One region of the Actinoplanes lobatus genome, then DNA from elsewhere that is predicted to be linked to it. Evidence: riboswitches for the same ligand, from Rfam matches in the RefSeq annotation. Region 1 holds a riboswitch; each other region holds the start of a gene.

Evidence for each region. Region 1 has a riboswitch for S-adenosylmethionine ahead of BJ964_RS22875 (aminotransferase class V-fold PLP-dependent enzyme). Riboswitches for the same ligand answer to the same signal wherever they lie in the genome.
Region 2: it holds a riboswitch for S-adenosylmethionine, as region 1 does, so the genes downstream of both, thrC (threonine synthase) here and BJ964_RS22875 (aminotransferase class V-fold PLP-dependent enzyme) in region 1, are expected to answer to the same signal.
Region 3: it holds a riboswitch for S-adenosylmethionine, as region 1 does, so the genes downstream of both, BJ964_RS42385 (GNAT family N-acetyltransferase) here and BJ964_RS22875 (aminotransferase class V-fold PLP-dependent enzyme) in region 1, are expected to answer to the same signal.

What each region holds. Positions count from the first base shown of each region.
Region 1 covers NZ_JACHNC010000001.1:4,951,356-4,954,620, reverse strand. Annotated here, with positions in the region: gene BJ964_RS22880 (putative bifunctional diguanylate cyclase/phosphodiesterase) at 1-73, opposite strand, end outside; gene BJ964_RS22875 (aminotransferase class V-fold PLP-dependent enzyme) at 141-1,367, opposite strand; SAM riboswitch class IV at 1,384-1,498, opposite strand; gene BJ964_RS22870 (DUF1684 domain-containing protein) at 1,573-2,358, shown strand; gene BJ964_RS22865 (M20 family metallopeptidase) at 2,368-3,265, shown strand, end outside.
Region 2 covers NZ_JACHNC010000001.1:1,760,895-1,764,159, reverse strand. Annotated here, with positions in the region: gene BJ964_RS07955 (alpha/beta fold hydrolase) at 1-181, shown strand, start outside; gene BJ964_RS07950 (ABC transporter permease) at 178-1,047, shown strand; SAM riboswitch class I at 1,219-1,359, shown strand; gene thrC (threonine synthase) at 1,369-2,652, shown strand; gene BJ964_RS07940 (hypothetical protein) at 2,830-3,265, opposite strand, start outside.
Region 3 covers NZ_JACHNC010000001.1:9,294,760-9,298,024, reverse strand. Annotated here, with positions in the region: gene BJ964_RS42395 (DUF1810 domain-containing protein) at 1-263, shown strand, start outside; gene dacB (D-alanyl-D-alanine carboxypeptidase/D-alanyl-D-alanine endopeptidase) at 344-1,819, shown strand; SAM riboswitch class IV at 1,830-1,944, shown strand; gene BJ964_RS42385 (GNAT family N-acetyltransferase) at 1,955-2,593, shown strand; gene BJ964_RS42380 (HNH endonuclease family protein) at 2,598-3,236, opposite strand.

The sequences.
Region 1 (3,265 bases):
GCCGGTGCCGGCCCTCCCAGTCCTCGTCCCGGAGGCCGCCGCCGGCCGGGAGCCGGTCACGGAGCCGCGTCATCCACGTCGCCACGGTGGGAACGATCGGCTTCCCGGTGCCCGGGTCTCAGAACCCTTCCGGTTGCGAATCAGGTGCCGAGCACCGCGCGGAGCCCGTCGAGCAGCCGGTCGGTGTCCTCGGCGGTGCTGCCCAGGCCGAAGCTGATCCGCAGCAGTCCGGGCGGGCCGTCCCCGCAGCTCCCGGCGCGGCCGTCACGGGTGAGCCGGCGGACCAGCGGGTGGGCGCAGAACTGCCCGGCCCGTACGCCGATGCCGTGCTCGGCGTCCAGCCGCCGGGCCACGGCCGCCGGATCGTGATCCGCCAGGGCCAGCGAGACGATCCCGACCCGGGGGTGGTCCGGCCCGAAGACGCTGACCTCGGTGGCTCCCGGCAGACCGGCGAGACCGTCGCGCAACCCGGCCAGCAGTTCCTGCTCGTGGGCGTGCAGGGCGGCCCGGTCGGCGGCGTCCAGCGCCTCGCAGACCGCGGCCAGCGCCACCGCGCCGGGCAGGTTCGGGGTGCCGCCCTCGTGCCGGGCCGGGCCGGTGGCCCAGGTCAGGTCGCCGGGACGGTCGCCCACCACGGCGCTCGCGCCGCCACCGGCGAGGTACGGCTCCGCCGCGTCCAGCCAGTCCGAGCGGCCGGCCAGCACCCCGGCGCCGAACGGGGCGTACAGCTTGTGGCCGGAGAACGCCAGGTAGTCGGCGCCCAGGTCGTCGAGGCGTACGGGGGCGTGCGGGGCCAGCTGGGCGGCGTCGACGATCACCCGTACGCCGTGCGCGCGGGCCACCTCGGCGAGCTCGCGGACCGGCCACACCTCGCCGGTGACGTTGCTCGCGCCGGTGACGGTCAGCACGGCCGGCCCGTCCAGGCCCTCGCACGCCTGCCGCAGCGCGGTGACGGCGTCCCCGGACGACGCCGGCAGCGGCAGGCGCAGCGGGTTCGGCCAGGGCAGCAGGTTGGCGTGGTGCTCGCCCTCGAACTGGATCGTGGTGGTGCCCGGCGGCAGCGCGCGGGCCAGCAGGTTGAGCGCGTCGGTGGTGTTCCGGGTGAAGATCACCGCGTCGCCGGGGCGGGCGCCCACGAACTCGGCGACCACGTCGCGGGCCAGCTCGTACGCCAGCGTGGAGCCGCGGGAGCGTACGCCGGTGCCGCGGTGCACCGAGCCGTAGCGTGGCAGAAGGTCCTGGACCGCGTCGGCCGCGGCCCGCACGCACGGCGCCGACGCCGCGTAGTCGAGGTGGGCGAAACGCACCAGTTCGCCGGAGGGGAGGGCAACCTTGAGATCGTCGCCGAGAATGTCCAGAGATGGCATGACCGCGCCTCCACGGATTCGCCGTTTGCCGGCGTCGGACGACACCGGCCCGGTCCTCACCCGGGGCACCCCGTCGCGAACTGGAGGGTTGCCGGCCAGCGAGCCGGGGCTTCGCGCTGGCACTCATGACCTGCCGAGGAAGTTAGCAGATGTCACGACCCCGGCCAATAACCCATGCAACAAGTAGAGATTAAGGTCCTATGGCATGACGACCTTGTTCCAGCAGGAGTGGGACCAATGGCACGCCGACCACGAGAAACGGCGCGCCGACCCGCACGGCTTCCTCGCGATCACCGGCCTGCACTGGCTGGACGCCACCCCGCAGCGCTTCGACGGCGCGCCCGGTGAGTGGAGCAGCGGCCCGGACGGGGTGACCGTGGCGCTCGGCGCCGGCGAGACGCTCACCGTCGACGGGCGGGAGCTGACCGGGACGCACCGGTTCCCGCCCCTGGCGGAGAACGCCGGTGTCACCGTCGGCCACGGCGGCGCGGTGATCGAGGTCGCCCGGCGGGGCGGCGTCGACGTGATCCGGCCGCGGCATCCGGACAACCCGGTGCTGACCGCCTACACCGGCACGCCCGCCTACCCGGCCGAGGAGAAGTGGGTGATCGGCGGCCGGTTCACGGCGTTCGCCGAGCCGGAGCCGGTCACCGTCGGGTCGGTGGCCGAGGGCGTCGAGCACGTCTACGAGTCGCCCGGCCGGGTCGAGTTCACGGTGGGCGGGGAGCCGCAGTCGCTGACCGTCTTCAACGGCGGCGCGCCGGGATCCCTGTTCGCGCTGTTCACCGACGCCACCTCGGGGCTGACCACCTACGCCGCGAACCGCAGCCTGTTCATCGCCCCGCCGGAGGAGGACGGGTCGGTGGTGCTCGACTTCAACCGGGCCACGAACCTGCCGTGCGCCTACACCGCGTTCGCGACCTGCCCGCTGCCGCCGGCCGGGAACCGGCTGCCGGTCGCGATCGAGGCGGGAGAACGGCTTCCGCGGTAGTTTTCATCGATGGATGAACTCGCCGAACTGATCGGGATCCGGTCCACCGCCGACCGGCCGGCCGACCTGCGGCGGGCACTCGACATGGTGCTCGGCGTGGTCGGCCCGGGGTTCGAGGTCCGCCGGTTCGAGTCCCGCGGGAAGCCGAGCGCCCTGGTGTCCACCCCGGGCCCGCCCCGGGTGATCCTCAACGCCCACCTGGACGTGGTCCCCGGGGCGACCGGGCAGTTCACCGCCCGCGCCGACGGCCACCGGCTGTACGGTCGCGGCGCCCACGACATGAAGGCCGCCGCCCTGGTGATGGCCACGGTGTTCCGGGAGGTGGCGCCCACCCTGCCGTACCCGGTGGCCCTGCAGCTGGTCACCGACGAGGAGGTGGGCGGTTTCGACGGCACCGGGCACCAGGTGGCACAGGGCGTCCGGGCCGGCTTCGTGATCATCGGCGAGCAGAGCGGCTTGCGGATCGTCACCGAGTCGAAGGGCATCATCCGGGCCCGGCTCAGCGCGACCGGCCGCACCGCCCACGCCGCCTACCCGTGGCTGGGGTCGAACGCGCTGCTCACGGTGACCGCGGCGATCCGGCGGCTGCTCGACCGGCATCCGGTCCCGGCCGCCGAGGAGTGGACCACGACGGTCAACGTGGCCCGGATCGACACCTCCAACGAGGCCGCCAACGTGGTTCCGGCGGACGCGTCGGCGCTGCTCGACATCCGGTTCCCGCCGTCCGACGAGGATCTGGCCGGCCGGTCGGCCGGCGAGATCGCGGCCCACCTGACAGCGGTGGCCGGTGCCACGGTCACCGTCGAGGCGCTGGGCGCGCCGCACCACGCCGATCCGGAGAGCGCCGAGGTGCGACTGCTGCGAGCGGCCGCGCAAGAGGCGGGGTACGACGGCTCGCTGCTGCGCA
Region 2 (3,265 bases), 3.2 Mb from region 1:
GGTCCAGGCGGAGGGTGCGAACGGCCTGATCGTCGACATGAACGGGACGGCCCGCTCGGAGATCGTCGCGTCGCTGGTCGGCGCCGGCATCGGGGTGGAGCGGCTGGTGCCGCGCCGCCGCCTGGAGGACGCGTTCCTGTCCCTGGTCGGCGACAACTCGCGAGGAAGTGGAGACCGATGAGCTCGCTTGAGGCCGCGGCCGGCTACCGGCCGTCGCGCACCCTGCCGATCTGGGCCGAGGTGCGCCGCCAGGCGTCCCGCCGGCGCACCCAGCTGGCGCTCGGCTTCATGGTGCTGCTGCCGCTGATCATCCTGGCCGCCTTCGAGTTCGGCGGCGGGGGCGGACCGGACGAGGACGGCGGTGGTGGCGGCGCGTTCAGCAGCATGGCCGACCTGGCCACCTCCGGCGGCCTGAACTTCGCCCTCTTCGGCCTGGCGGTCTCGGCCGGTTTCCTGCTGGTCGTGGTGGTGGCGCTGTTCTTCGGCGACACGGTGGCCAGCGAGGCGAGCTGGGGCAGCCTGCGCTATCTGCTGGCCGTTCCGGTCCCGCGGGCCCGGCTGCTCGGCGTCAAGCTGACCGTCGCGGCCGCCTACTCGCTCGTCGCGTTGCTGCTGCTCACCGGCACCGGGCTGCTGATCGGCACGCTCCGCTACGGCTGGTCCCCGCTGGGCAGCACGATCGCCGCCGAGATCCCGCCCGCCGAGGGTGTGCTCCGGCTGCTCGGCATCCTCGCCTACCTGGCGACCACCCTGCTCGTGGTGGCCGGCCTGGCCTTCCTGCTGTCGGTCCTGACCGACGCCGCCCTGGGCGCGGTCGGCGGCGCCGTGCTCCTGTGGATCCTGTCCAGCATCCTGGACCAGATCGAGGCCCTCGGCAGCGTCCGCAACGCCCTGCCCACCCACTACACGGACGCCTGGATGGGCCTGCTCTCCACCCCCGTCCAGACCGAGGACCTGGCCAAGGGCGCCATCTCCGCGGTCGTCTACGCCACGCTGTTCTGGGGGATCGCGTTCTACCGCTTCACCCGAAAAGACATAACCTCCTAAAACCCCCTTTCTTGTACGGAAGTGCCGGGTCCCGTGGGCCGCGGCGGCCACTCCAGGCGTCCCTCCAGGCCGTCCCCCGCCGCCCGCTCATGAGAGGGGGGTGGCTCACACCTCGGGAACTCCGTGTGGTGTTGGCGGGATCTCGTCGTAAGGTGTTGGAAACAACTGAATACCTCATCCAGAGGGGCAGAGGGATACGGCCCGACGAAGCCCCGGCAACCACCGCGCATGACTCTCGATGACGAGGCAGCGACGTGGCAGGTGCTAATTCCGTCCCCGTTTCGGCAGGTCGCCGTTGGGGAAAGATGAGAGGAAACTCTAATGACGTCTGTCGTCGACGCGCCCTCCGCCACCTCCTCCTCGCCCGCTCGTGGCCTGATCTGTCGCGCCTGCGGCGCGGAGTACCCGCTGGCCGCGCAGCACGCCTGTTACGAGTGTTTCGGCCCGCTCGAGGTCGCCTACGACGAGGCGGCGCTCGCGCGGGTGACCCGGGCCCAGATCGAGGCGGGCCCGCAGAACATCTGGCGCTACGCGGCCCTGCTCCCGGCCGGCCAGGACCCGGACGCCCGGGTGACCCTGGACCCGGGCATGACCCCGCTGGTCGCCGCCCCGCAGCTGGCCGCCGCGATCGGGCTGAGCGCCCCGCTGTGGGTGAAGGACGACTCGCAGAACCCGACCCATTCGTTCAAGGACCGCGTCGTCTCGGTGGCGCTGACCGCCGCCAAGCAGCTCGGCTTCCAGCGGTTCTCCTGCGCGTCGACCGGCAACCTGGCCAACTCGGTGGCCGCCCACGCGGCCCGCGCCGGTGTGCCGAGCATCGTGTTCATCCCGGCCGACCTGGAGCAGGGCAAGGTCATCACGACCGCGGTGTACGGCGGTGACCTGGTCGCCATCCAGGGCTCCTACGACGACGTGAACCGCCTGTGCAGCGAGCTGGTGGAGACCGACGAGTTCGAGGACACCGCGTTCGTGAACGTGAACGTGCGGCCGTTCTACGCCGAGGGCTCCAAGACGCTGGGCTACGAGGTGGCCGAGCAGCTGGGCTGGCGGATCCCGGCCCAGGTGGTCATCCCGATGGCGTCCGGTGAGCTGCTCACCAAGGTGGACAAGGCGTTCTCCGAGCTGGTCGAGATCGGACTGGCCGAGGCCCCGGAGGGCGGCTGGACCGTCTTCGGCGCCCAGTCCGAGGGCTGCAACCCGATCGCGGTGGCGCTGCACGCCGACACCGACGTGATCACCCCGGTGAAGCCGACCGGCATCGCCAAGTCGCTGAACATCGGCGACCCGGCCGCCGGGCCGTACGCGATCGAGGCGGTCCGCCGCACCGGTGGCTGGATGGACTACGCCAACGACGAGGAGATCCGGGCCGGCATCCGGCTGCTCGCCGAGACCACCGGGGTCTTCGCCGAGACCGCCGGCGGCACCACGGTGGCCGTGCTGAAGAAGCTGGTGGAGAGCGGGAAGCTGGACCCCGCCAAGGAGACGGTCGTCTACAACACCGGTGAGGGCCTGAAGACCCTCGACGCGGTCGCCGGCCAGGTTGGACCGACCCACACGATCAAGCCGTCGCTGCGTGGCGCTCGCGAAGCCGGCCTGCTGGGATAACCCTCAGTGACCGGCGATCAGCCGGTTGTCGAGAATTACCTCCTCCGAGGACTTGCACTCCGATCTCCGGATGGGCAGGATGCTCTCTGCGGGAGGACGCGACGCCGTACGAGGCCCCTCACCTGAGCTTGGCGACAATCTCCGAGGGTCCCAACGATCCAGCGCTGACCCAAACGGCTACGTGCCCGGAGGCGTTGTGCGTCCGTCCTCCCGACCAAACATCCGCAGCGCCCAGGGCCTGCGCAGTGCCCACGGCCGGAGTGGCAGGTCCTCCGGGTAGTGCCCGTCGGCCAGCCCCGCGTTCCGCTCGAACCAGTTGCGTACCCCGTAGGACGTGGTGAGCGCGATCGACCAGCCGCAGGCCAGCCAGTAGGCGGGCCAGAACAGCGGGCCGAGGACGGCGTACTGGCCGGCGTGCCGGCTCTCGTGGGCGAGCAGCCGGGCCCGCTCCTCGGCGAGCAGCCACTCGGCGGTGCGCTTCGTGATGATCACCGAGCCGACCGTGAAGCAGGTCGCGGGCGGCATTCGGAGCCGGTAGTTCTCGGCGATCAGCACGCCGTGCCGGCCGCGCCGGACCCGCGCCCCGGTGGACAGCGCGATCAGCAGACCGATG
Region 3 (3,265 bases), 4.3 Mb from region 1:
CCGTCCGGGACCTCGGCGAGGCCCGCGCCTATCTCGGCCACCCCGTCCTGGGACCGCGGCTGGTCCGGTGCGCCGAGGCGATGCTGGAGCACCACGGGCGCACCGCGGAGGAGATCCTCGGCTACCCCGACGACCTGAAACTGCGCTCGTCGATGACGCTCTTCGCCCGCGCCGCCGATGACCCGGCCCTGTTCGAGCGGGTGCTCGACCGCTACTACGACGGGCCGGACGAGCGGACTGTCGCGCTTCTCGGCGGACTGTAGGGCATTCCACCGTCCGGCGGGGCGCCCGCGTGTGACGATCGCGGCGGTCCCGTTCCCGCCGACGCCGAGGTGGCCCCTTCATGCGACGTGCCCGCGCCCTCGTCGTGGCGGTGGCCGCCACCCTGCTCGGCGTCCCCGCCCCGGCGGCCGCGTCCGGCGGGGTCACCGGCGATCTCGACCGGATCCTCACCGGCGCCGCGCTGGCCGGCGCCACCGTCGCCGTGGACGTGCGCGACGCCGCCGGGGCCGCGGTCTACCAGCGGAACTCCGGTCTGCGGGTGCTGCCGGCCTCGAACCAGAAACTGCTCACCGCGGCCGCCGCGCTCGAGGTGCTCGGCCCGGGGTACCGGTTCCGTACCACGGTCCGCGCCCGTGGCGGCGACCTTCATCTGCGCGGACAGGGGGATCCCACCCTGACGGTCGCGCGGTTCGACGGGCTGGCTGCGGACGTCGCCCGGGGCCGGAAACGGTTCACCGGGCGGCTGGTCGTCGACGACACCTGGTTCGACCGGGTGCCGCTCGGGCTGGACTGGTCGTGGCAGGACGAGTCGTTCGGCTGGACCGCACCCGTCTCGGCGCTCACCTTCGCGGCTGACGAGCGGTCCGACACCGGCGCCGTCGAGATCCGCTACCGGGGTACGGGCGGGCGGCGCCCGTCGGTCACGGTGTGGCCGCCGACCCGCAGCGTGCGGGTGGTCAACCGGGCGGTCACCGGGCGGGGCGACAGTGTGAGCGCGGTACGGGTCCACGGCGGCCGGACGGTGACGGTCACCGGATCCGTCGCGCCCGGGCGCTCCGGGACCGTGCTGGTCTCGGTGCCGGATCCGGCCGTCACCGCGGCCGGGGTGTTCCGGGCGGCGCTGCGCCGGCACGGGGTGACGGTCGCCGGGGGCACGGTCCGGGGGCCGGTCCCGGGTACGGCCCGGATCCTCGCCACGCGGGTCTCCGCCCCGTTGCGCGAGATCCTGCGGCCGTTCCTGAAGCTCTCCCACAACGGCATCGCCGAGACGCTGGTCAAGGCGATGGGCCGGGCCGCGACGCCCGGAGAACCGGGGAGCTGGCCGACCGGGCTGGCCGCGGCGACCGCCGCCCTCGGTCGCCTCGGTGTCGACACCCGGCTGCTCACCATGGGCGACGGCTCCGGCCTGAGCCGCCGCAACTGGGTCACCGCCCGGCAGCTCACCACGCTGCTCACGGCGGCCCGGCGGCGTCCCTGGTTCCCGGCCTTCCGGGCGGCCCTGCCGGTGGCCGGCGCCGCGGATCCCCTGGTCGGCGGCACCCTGCGCCACCGCATGCGGGGCACCGCCGCGGCCGGCAACGTCCGCGCCAAGACCGGCACCCTGACCGGCGTGAACGCCCTCTCCGGCTACGTGACCACCCGCGACGGCCGCCACCTGACCTTCGCCGCCCTGATCAACGGCGCCCTGACCAGCGCGGGCCCCACCCTCGACCGGGTGGCCGTGGCCCTCGCCGAGAGCACCGGCCCGCCACGCGAGGCGGCCCCGGCCCATCACCGGACCGGAAACCGCGTTGAGCATCGGGCACGTATTCCCTAGGGTCGGGGCAGGTCATGAGCGCCAGCGCGAAGCCCCGGCTCGCTGGCCGGCAACCCCCTGCTCGTGGGCGGGGTGCCCCGGGTGAGGACCTGGTCCGGCGCACCCGTGCCGGTCAAGCCGCGATGGGGGAGTGCTGTGGATCATCCTGTGCTGGAAGGCTGTCGCGTCCGTCTGGAGCCGCTCGGCCGCCACCACGCCGCGGAGCTGGCCCGGGCCGCCGGGGGCGACCGGGACTCGTTCTCCTGGACCTGGGTGCCGGCGCCCGACGAGGTCGAGGAGTACATCGACGTGCAGCTGGGGCGGGCGGAGGCCGGCTGGCTCCGGCCGTACGCTCAGATCTGTCTCGTCTCGCGACGCGCCGTGGGCGCGACCGCCTACCTGGACCCGCGTCCGTGGCCCGGCACCGAGCGGCTGCACGCGATCGAGGTCGGCTTCAGCTGGCTGACGGCCTCCGCGCAGGGCACCGGCCTCAACCTGGAGGCCAAGCTCCTGCTGTTCGAGAACGCCTTCGAGGTGTGGGAGGCGGCCCGCGTCGATCTGAAGACCGACGCCCGCAACAGCCGCTCCCGGGCCGCGATCGCCGGGCTCGGCGCCCAGTTCGAGGGGGTGCTGCGCAACTGGTCGCGGTCATGGGCGACGGGCGAGGAGGGCCGTCTGCGGGATTCCGCGATGTACTCGGTCGTCGCCGAGGAGTGGCCGCGGTGCCGCGCCTACCTGCGGCACCGTCTCGCCGAAACCGGCCGGCCGGGGAGCCGGCCGGAATCGCGCGGATGAGGCGTCAGCTGGAGCAGGTGTTGAGCATGGTCTGGAGCGCGGTCTTCTCGGACGACTGGAGCTTCAGCGCCCAGTAGTACTTCACCGCGATCCACATCTTGGCGTAGGTGCAGCGGTAGGAGCTGACCGACGGCTGCCACGTCGACGGGTCCTGGTCGCTCTTCGACTGGTTCACGTTGTCGGTGACGGCGATCAGCTGCGGGCGGGTCAGGTCGTTGGCGAAGCTCTGCCGCTTGCTGGTGGTCCAGGCGTCGGCGCCGGAACGCCACGCCTCCGCCAGCGGGACCACGTGGTCGATGTCGAGGTCGGAGGCGGCGGTCCAGGTGGCCCCGTCGTACGGGGAGTACCACGAACCGGAGGTGGCGGCGCACGCCGAGCTGACGACGACGTTGGTGCCGTCCCGCTTCAGCACCGTCTCCCGCGTGTTGCAGGTGCCGGAGATGGTGATCCAGTGCGGGAACAGGTCGCGGTCGTAGGTGCTCGCGTTCGCCTCGGCGGCCACGGTCAGGGCGTTCAGGTAGGTCTGTGCGGTCGCCTTGGTCGGGATGCCGGTCGGGGCGGCCTGGACGGGGGAGGCCAGCAGACCGAGAGTGATCAGGCCGGCGGTGAGGCCGGCGATCAGGGGACGGGGGGAGAGGCGCATGAAACGGCTCCTTTGGTGTCGTCCGATTC